2 regions of the Paraburkholderia sp. J10-1 genome follow, and region 2 is predicted to be linked to the other one. Evidence: riboswitches for the same ligand, from Rfam matches in the RefSeq annotation. Region 2 holds a riboswitch; the other holds the start of a gene.

Region 1 (4,181 bases), on a different contig from region 2:
GGATTCACGTACATGCAACTGCTCGCAACGAGCGGGCTGGTATTGCGGATCAGATAGCCATAGGCGACGTAGGCCGCCATCGTGCCGATGAACATCAGGTAGAAGAACGCCACGAGCGGCAGAACGTGCAACTCGCCCATGCGTTCGCCGCTGATCCACGCGACCGAGGTCGAAATGGCGCCGCCGAGGCCGATTTGCAGCGCCGTCGCGATGAACAGATCGGTAGGCAACCTGAGCTTGCCCGCCAGATGTGCGCCGATCGCCCAGAAGAGCGCGCCACACAGAATCGCGAGGCTGCCGCCCGCCGAACCCGCAGCACCGCCGCCATGACTCAGGATCGCAATGCCGACGAGACCGAGCGCGACCGCAGCCCATTCGGCCTTCGCCACGCGCCGCCCGGTCACCGCCGAGATCACGGTCGCGAAGAGCGGCACTGTGGCGACCATCACGGCCGCCGTGCCAGTGCCCACGGTCCGCATGCCGTAAGCGAGCATGCCGCTCGACAGGCCCACGAGCAGCGTGCCCACCACGCCCGCGTTGCGCACTTCGAGGAGGGTCGGCATGACGGGTCGCCGGCGCATGGCAAAGACGAACAACCCGATCCCGGCAAGCAGATTGCGCAAGCCGGAGAGAAGCAGCGGCGGGAACGATTCGAGCGCAACCTTCACGCCGAGATACGTCGAGCCCCAGACGAAGTAGACAACCGCGAGCGAGAGCGCGACGCGCCCGGCGCGCGACTGCGGCAACCGCACGCCGCGCACGAAACGCCATAGCGCGGCGGCGGCCTGAAGGACCGTTGACATGAAAGATTGGGGGTTCACGCGTGAAGGCAAACGGGGAGGCATCGTCATTTTGCCGCGGCACGTGAAGGGCAGAACCGCGGGCGCCCCGGCGGCAAGGCGGCGGGACGGGTGAAGCTCGACGGCATGGTGCAGATGCGCAAGAACGCGAAAAAGGACGGAGTGCGAAGGACACCCGGGACGGGCGAACCGCATTATGCAACAACGCCGGTCGTCGCGGATGCTTTCAGGATGCTTTATGCGCGGTGTGTCGTTGTGTTCGCGTCACAGTGCGAAGCGCGAGCCGGAATGGCCGATCGCGCACCCTATCGCGGTGCTGCGACAGCGTCGCGCCAGGTTTGTGAGATCGTGCTAGCATGGTCGAATCTTTCGTTTAACTTTCATTTACTTCATTTCTAACACGCCGTTCGCCATGTTTTCGCTTGTTTCGCGTCCCGTCCCCGTCTTGCCGCCGCGCAGTTTGCGCAGCGCGCGGGCGCGTGCGCGAGCCGGCCGCGAGCGAACGGCGGCGCGGCCGCTGTCCACCCGAGCGCGCGCCCTGCCTCCCCTGTCCGCCCCGCTTACCGCCGCCCGGCGTCCGCACTGAACCTGCCTCCCCAAGCCATCGGAGCCGTTCGGTCGGGCTCCGGGCCGATCCGTTGCGCCCCGCTGCGGCCCGCGCGCCATTTCGCCCGCCAGCCCTCGCCCGTCCCTCGACTTTCATCTGGATCGCAAGGAGAACCGTCATGTCGAAAAAAATCCGCTACCTCACCGAACTCGACGTCGCCCGCCTCGAGAAATGCGCCGCTGAACCCGGCGCCGCACCGGCCCGTCAAACCATGCTCGACGAACTGCTCGAACACGCCGTAATCGTGGAGCCGCGCGACGTCGCCGCCAATGTCGTGACGATGAACTCGCAGGTGACGCTCGTGGACGAGCGCAACGGCGAAGCCCTCACGTACACCGTCGTCTATCCCCATGAGGCGAACGTCGACGCCGGGCGGCTGAACGTGTTCTCGCCAGCGGGACTCGCGCTGCTCGGCGCCAAACGGGGCAACGCCGTGCGCTTCACGACGCCGGGCGGCGCGGTCGAAACACTGAAGATCGAACGCATCCTGTTTCAGCCCGAAGCCTCGAAGGATTTCACGTTGTAAGTTCCGCGCGCGTGACACATCTCGCGCGCAAAGGCACTTGCCAGATCGTCGCAGCGCGGTGTATCGTTTGGCCTTGCTTACGCGGGGGTCCTGCGTTATGCGCCGCATCGAACGAAAGTCGTGCTGCGTATTTCGCGGGTGAGAAATACCCTTTGAACCTGATCTGGATAATGCCAGCGCAGGGAAGCGTCCGGACTTCGCAACATCGCTCAACGCCTCATCCATCACAGCGAAGTCCGTCCACGTTCCGTCTCGTCTCCTGCTAAGCCGCTGTTCCCACTTTGCATTGCATGGAGAGAGAGACGCATGAACGCGAATCCGAAGTTCATTTCCGCCAACGCGCACGTCGACGAAGCCGCGATCGCGCCGCTGCCCAATTCCCGCAAGATCTACGTGACCGGCTCGCAGCCCGATATCCGCGTGCCGATGCGCGAAATCACGCAGGCGGATACGCCCACGGGCTTCGGCGGCGAGAAGAACCCGCCGATCTACGTCTACGACACCTCGGGTCCGTACACCGATCCGGAAGCGAAGATCGACATTCGTGCGGGCCTGCCCGCGCTGCGCCAGAGCTGGATCGAAAAGCGCGGCGACACCGAAGCGCTGCCGGGCCTCTCCTCCGAATACGGCCGCGAGCGCGCCGCCGACCCCGCAACGGCCGAGTTGCGTTTCCCAGGCCTGCATCGCACGCCGCGCCGCGCGAAGGCTGGCAAGAACGTCACGCAGATGCACTACGCGCGTCAAGGCATCATCACGCCGGAAATGGAGTACATCGCGATTCGCGAGAACCAGCGCCGCGCCGAGTATCTGGAAAGCCTCAAGGCCAGCGGCCCGAACGGTGCGAAGCTCGCCGCGATGATGGGTCGCCAGCATCCGGGCCAGGCGTTCGGCGCAGCGGCTTTCGGCGCGAATGCCCTTCAGGCGATCACGCCCGAGTTCGTGCGCGAGGAAATCGCTCGCGGCCGCGCGATCATCCCGGCGAACATCAACCACCCGGAAAGCGAGCCGATGATCATCGGCCGCAACTTCCTCGTGAAGATCAACGCGAACATCGGCAATTCGGCGGTCACGTCGTCGATTGGCGAGGAAGTCGACAAGATGACGTGGGCGATCCGCTGGGGCGGCGACACGGTCATGGATCTTTCGACCGGCAAGCACATTCACGAAACGCGCGAGTGGATCATCCGCAACTCGCCGGTGCCGATCGGCACGGTGCCGATTTACCAGGCGCTCGAAAAGGTCAACGGCAAGGCCGAAGACCTCACGTGGGAGATGTTCCGCGACACGCTCATTGAACAGGCCGAGCAAGGCGTGGACTACTTCACGATCCACGCGGGCGTGCGCCTGCAATACGTGCCGCTCACCGCGAACCGCATGACGGGTATCGTCTCGCGCGGCGGCTCGATCATGGCCAAGTGGTGCCTCGCGCATCACAAGGAGTCCTTCATTTATGAGCATTTCGAAGAGATCTGCGAAATCATGAAGGAATACGACGTGAGCTTCTCGCTCGGCGACGGCCTGCGCCCCGGCTCGATCTACGACGCCAACGACGAAGCGCAACTCGGCGAACTGAAGACGCTCGGCGAACTCACGCAGATCGCGTGGAAGCACGACGTGCAGGTGATGATCGAAGGCCCGGGCCACGTGCCGATGCAACTCATCAAGGAGAACATGGATCTTCAGCTCGACTGGTGCAAGGAAGCGCCCTTCTACACGCTCGGGCCGCTCACCACCGACATCGCGCCGGGCTACGACCACATCACTTCGGGCATCGGCGCTGCGATGATCGGCTGGTTCGGCACGGCCATGCTCTGCTATGTCACGCCGAAGGAACACCTGGGCTTGCCGAACAAGGACGACGTGAAGGAAGGCATCATCACGTACAAGCTCGCGGCGCATGCGGCCGATCTTGCGAAGGGTCATCCGGGCGCGCAGGTGCGCGACAACGCGCTGTCGAAGGCGCGCTTCGAGTTCCGCTGGGAAGACCAGTTCAACCTCGGTCTCGATCCGGACAAGGCGCGCGAGTTCCACGACGAAACGCTGCCGAAGGACTCGGCCAAGGTGGCGCATTTCTGCTCGATGTGCGGCCCGCACTTCTGCTCGATGAAGATCACCCAGGACGTGCGCGACTTCGCCGCGAAGCAAGGCGTGAGCGACGACGAAGCCCTGAAAAAAGGCATGGAAGTGAAGGCGGTCGAGTTCATCAAGCAAGGCGCCGAGATTTATCAGCGCCAGTAAGCTCACCGTG
Region 2 (4,181 bases):
GTTCGCGGTCCTGCAGTCGCAGCGTTTCAGTCATCGCTTGTCTCCATCCTGGTGCCAGAAAGGCATGCCGACCACGGGCGTGCTCGCAACCGCCGCCTCGCGCTCGGCCATCGGCCCGGCGAGAAACGCGGCGCGCCCCGCTTCGACGCCCAGCGCGAACGCACGCGCCATCGCCTCGGGGTGCGTGGCCTGCGAAACGGCCGTGTTGAGCAGCACGCCGTCGAAGCCCCACTCCATCACCTGGCAGGCATGCGACGGCACGCCGAGGCCCGCATCGACGATCAGCGGCACATCGGGCAAGCGCTCGCGCAGCACGCGCAGACCGTACGGATTGATCACGCCCTTGCCGGTGCCGATCGGCGCGCCCCATGGCATGAGCGCTTCGCAGCCCGCGTCGAGCAGACGGCGGCCAATCACGAGGTCCTCGGTGCAGTACGGCAGCACCTTGAAGCCATCCTTCACGAGGCGCGCCGCGGCCTCGATCAGGCCGACCGGGTCGGGCTGCAGCGTGTAGTCGTCGCCGATCAGTTCGAGCTTGATCCAGTCGGTTTCGAAGACTTCGCGCGCCATGTGCGCGGTCGTGACCGCCTCGTTGACGGTGAGGCAGCCAGCCGTGTTCGGCAGGAGCGGCACGCCTTGGCGCTTGAGCAGATCGAAAAAGCCCGCTTCGGCGGTGCCCTCGTTCATTTGGCGGCGCAGCGCAACGGTGATCATGCCGGGGCGCGCGGCCGCCATCGAATCGGCGAGCGACTGCAGCGACGGATAGCGCGACGTGCCAAGCAGCACGCGGCTCGCGAAGGTTTCGCCGTAGAGCGTGAGCGCGTCGGCGGTGGGAGTGGTGGTCATGGGTTGGAATCCTTGGGCGGTGTCGTGAAAGCGCTCGCGATACATGCGATGCGCGCGACCGGTGGCCTGGGCGAGCGAGGCTCAGCCGCCGGCCACGGGGCTCACGACGTCGAGGCGGTCGCCCGCCTGGAGCGCGCGCGCGCCATGCTGGGCGCGCGCCACGAAATCGCCATTCAGCGCGACGGCGAACGGCGGACGCGCGCCAAATGCGGCGAGCGCATCGGCGACCGTCGCGCCCTCGGGCAGCGTGATCGGCTTCTGGTTGATATGAATGTCCATGGCAAATACGTTCTCAGACTACGGTTTGATTCTGGCGATGCGTCACGCCGGCTCGTGTGCGCCCTGCGCGTGCAGCATCTCGCTCCAGCGCGACGCGCGGCGCAGCGACTCGAAGGACTCGGCGTCGTTCACGCGCGCATCGAGCAGCGCTTGGGCAATGCGCGCGGCTTCGTCGGCGACTTCCGGCGCGATCATGAAGCCGTGACGGTAGAGACCGTTCACGCGCAGCGTGGTCTTGCCGTCCCAAATAAGAGCCGGGCGGTGGTCGGGCAGCGTCGGGCGGCACTGCGTGTTCAACTCGAGGATGCGCGCCTCGCCGAACGCCGGATGCACCGCAAACGCCGCGCTCAGCAGCTCGAGCGCCGAGCGCACGCTCACGGGCGAACGGTCCTCGCCTTCGATCTCGGTCGCGCCGATCACGAAGACGTCGTTTTCCTTGGGCGCGATATAGAGCGGATAGCGCGGATGCAAGAGCCGCACGGGGCGCGTGAGCGTGATGCCCGGCGCGTGCACGCGCGCGACCTCGCCGCGAATGCCGCGCAAACCCGGCAGCACAGGTTTGGCGCCTAGCCCGCGACAGTCGATCGTCACGCGCGCAGGCGGCGGATTAGCCTCGTCGACCGTGGTGTGCCAGTGCGTTTGCACGCCGCGCTCGGCCAGCCCCGCCGCCAGCGCGGCCAACGCCTGGCGATTGTCGAGCTGACCCTCGCCTTCGAGCAGCCAGCCGCGCGCGAAGCGCCCGGCGAGCGCCGGTTCGGCGGCGTCGAGCTGCGCGCCGGCGAGCGCGACGAAGTTCGCGTCGGCCAGCGAACGCGGCGCGTTGGCGCGCACGCGGCGCTCGAAGAGCGGGGCTTCGGTGCGATCGGCGGTATGCCAGACCACGAGCGTGCCATTGCGCTGGAAGAACACGGGCTCCGGCAACTCGGCCAGGATGCGCGGCCAGGTTTCGAGCGACGCGACACCAAGCTCGGTGATGAGCAATTCGGCAACGGCGGCCTCCGCGAGCGGCGCGAGCATGGCCGCCGCGACCCAGGCCGCGGCCTCGCCGCCTTCGGGGCCGCCACGCTCGTAGAGCGCGACGCGATGGCCGGAGCCGGCGAGCCGCCATGCGACGAGCCGGCCGCTCAAACCGCCGCCGAGCACGGCGAAGTCGGGCACGCTGCCCGCACTACGGTGATGGGCGCGACTCATGACGACGCTCCGTCACGCAGCGCGAACGCGATAAAAATCGGGGAACAAAGAGAATAGGCGGTCATCGTATCCTTTCCGTACGGCAGCAGCAGACGTACCCAAGGACGAAACCGGCTGGCAAGGCCGACCGTGGAGGCTATGCGGCGCAGACGGCCCGTACGTCCCGATAAGGAATTCGTACGAACCCGTGCGCCCAAAGCGCAGCCCGGCGGGAATCCTGGCGCCCCTGCAAATGCTGGGCGCTCCGGTAAGACTTTCTGGAAACTTCCCGCGCCGGTATTACCCGGATCGGGTGCGAAGGGTCTCTCTCAGCCTCAGTACGGCATGCCCCGCATACCGGTGAAGCACCCCTGTTTCGTCAAGGTCGATTAGACCACAAAAGGCGCGCGGCCCGCAAACCTCGGCGGAGCGGGACGCCTGCTCTGGCACAATGGCCTGAGCCCGCCGCTTTCGCCTCACGAGCCCGCGCGGTGAGACAATGACCGCCACGCTACGGCGGCGCCGGCGTGCGCTTTTGTCTCCGCTTTTTGCCCATTAAGACTCACTTAAGCGCCCGGCGACAGAATCGCTGCAAAAATCGCTGCACCGCAGCCGCCATGCGGCACGCAGCGCATGCCCCCAACGGGCGGCCACACCTTCAGGATGCACATGACCAATCAACCTGCCCGCGCCACGCCCGATCAGAACGAGCACCAGAAGATCACCGCGTGGAGCCTGATCAAGCCCTACTGGGTCTCCGAGGAACGCTGGATCGCCTGGGGGCTGCTCGTCGCGATCATCGTGATGAACCTGCTCGTCGTGTGGATCAACGTGCGGCTCAACGGCTGGAGCGCGGAGTTCTACAACGCGTTGCAGGCCAAGGACGTCAAGCGCTTTCCGCCTCTGTTGATGACCTTCACCGAACTGGCGTTCGGCTTCATCATCCTCGCGGTGTATGGCCGGTATCTGCGCCAGATGCTCGGGTTTCGCTGGCGCCAGTGGCTCACCACGCGCTTTCTGAGCGATTGGCTCGGCAAGGGCGCGTTCTACCGAATCGAGCGCGACCGCCTCGCCGATAACCCCGACCAGCGGATCAGCGACGACCTCCAGTCGTTCGCCACGACCACGCTTTCGCTCACGCTCGACCTGCTCTCCACGGTCGTCACGTTGATCTCGTTCATCACGATCCTGTGGACGCTCGCGGGTGCGCTCACGATCACGCTGGGCGGCACGCCGCTCGCGATTCCGGGCTACATGGTCTGGGCCGCCGCGCTCTACGCCGTGTTCGGCTCGGTCGTGATCCAGAAGGTCGGCCACCCGCTCGTGTCGATCAACTACCAGCAACAAAAGGTGGAGGCGGACTTCCGCTTCGGCCTGATCCGCCTGCGCGAGAACGCCGAGCAGATCGCGCTCTACGACGGCATGGACACCGAGCGCGGCAACGCGCAAGGCCTCTTCCTGCACATCCGCGACAACTGGTGGCGCGTGATGAAGTACACGAAGCGCCTCACCTTCGTGCTGAGCTTCTACGGCCAGATCGCCATCATCTTCCCGCTCGTCGTGGCCGCGCCTCGCTACTTCGCGGGCGCCTTCACGTTCGGCGTGCTCATGCAGATTTCGCAGGCGTTCGGCACCGTGAGCGATTCGTTCTCGTGGTTCATCAACAGTTACTCCACGCTGGTCGAATGGCGCGCCACCGTGAATCGTCTGCGCGAATTCGTGCGTGTGGTGCACTCGCCGCGACTGAAGGAATCGGTCTCGCCCGCCACCGAGCACGGCGGCATCAACCTGCACTTCATCGACAGCAACGAACTCGCCACCGAGCACCTCAAGCTCGCGCTGCCCAACGGCATGCCGCTTTCCGAAGTGCGCGACATCGCCATCAA

What was found. A riboswitch is a leader RNA that binds a small molecule or an ion and turns the genes downstream of it on or off. The one in region 2 is predicted to bind thiamine pyrophosphate.
Region 1: another riboswitch for thiamine pyrophosphate. It lies ahead of thiC (phosphomethylpyrimidine synthase ThiC); the one in region 2 lies ahead of U5A65_RS35490 (FAD-dependent oxidoreductase).

What each region holds. Positions count from the first base shown of each region.
Region 1 is NZ_CAJMYW010000005.1:115,050-119,230, reverse strand. Features, by position in the region: gene U5A65_RS17965 (EamA family transporter) at 1-803, opposite strand, end outside; gene U5A65_RS17960 (hypothetical protein) at 912-1,199, shown strand; gene U5A65_RS17955 (GreA/GreB family elongation factor) at 1,526-1,933, shown strand; TPP riboswitch at 2,007-2,136, shown strand; gene thiC (phosphomethylpyrimidine synthase ThiC) at 2,240-4,171, shown strand.
Region 2 is NZ_CAJMYW010000020.1:75,949-80,129, forward strand. Features, by position in the region: gene thiE (thiamine phosphate synthase) at 1-34, opposite strand, end outside; gene U5A65_RS35480 (thiazole synthase) at 31-846, opposite strand; gene thiS (sulfur carrier protein ThiS) at 928-1,125, opposite strand; gene U5A65_RS35490 (FAD-dependent oxidoreductase) at 1,168-2,316, opposite strand; TPP riboswitch at 2,565-2,678, opposite strand; gene U5A65_RS35495 (ABC transporter ATP-binding protein/permease) at 2,965-4,181, shown strand, end outside.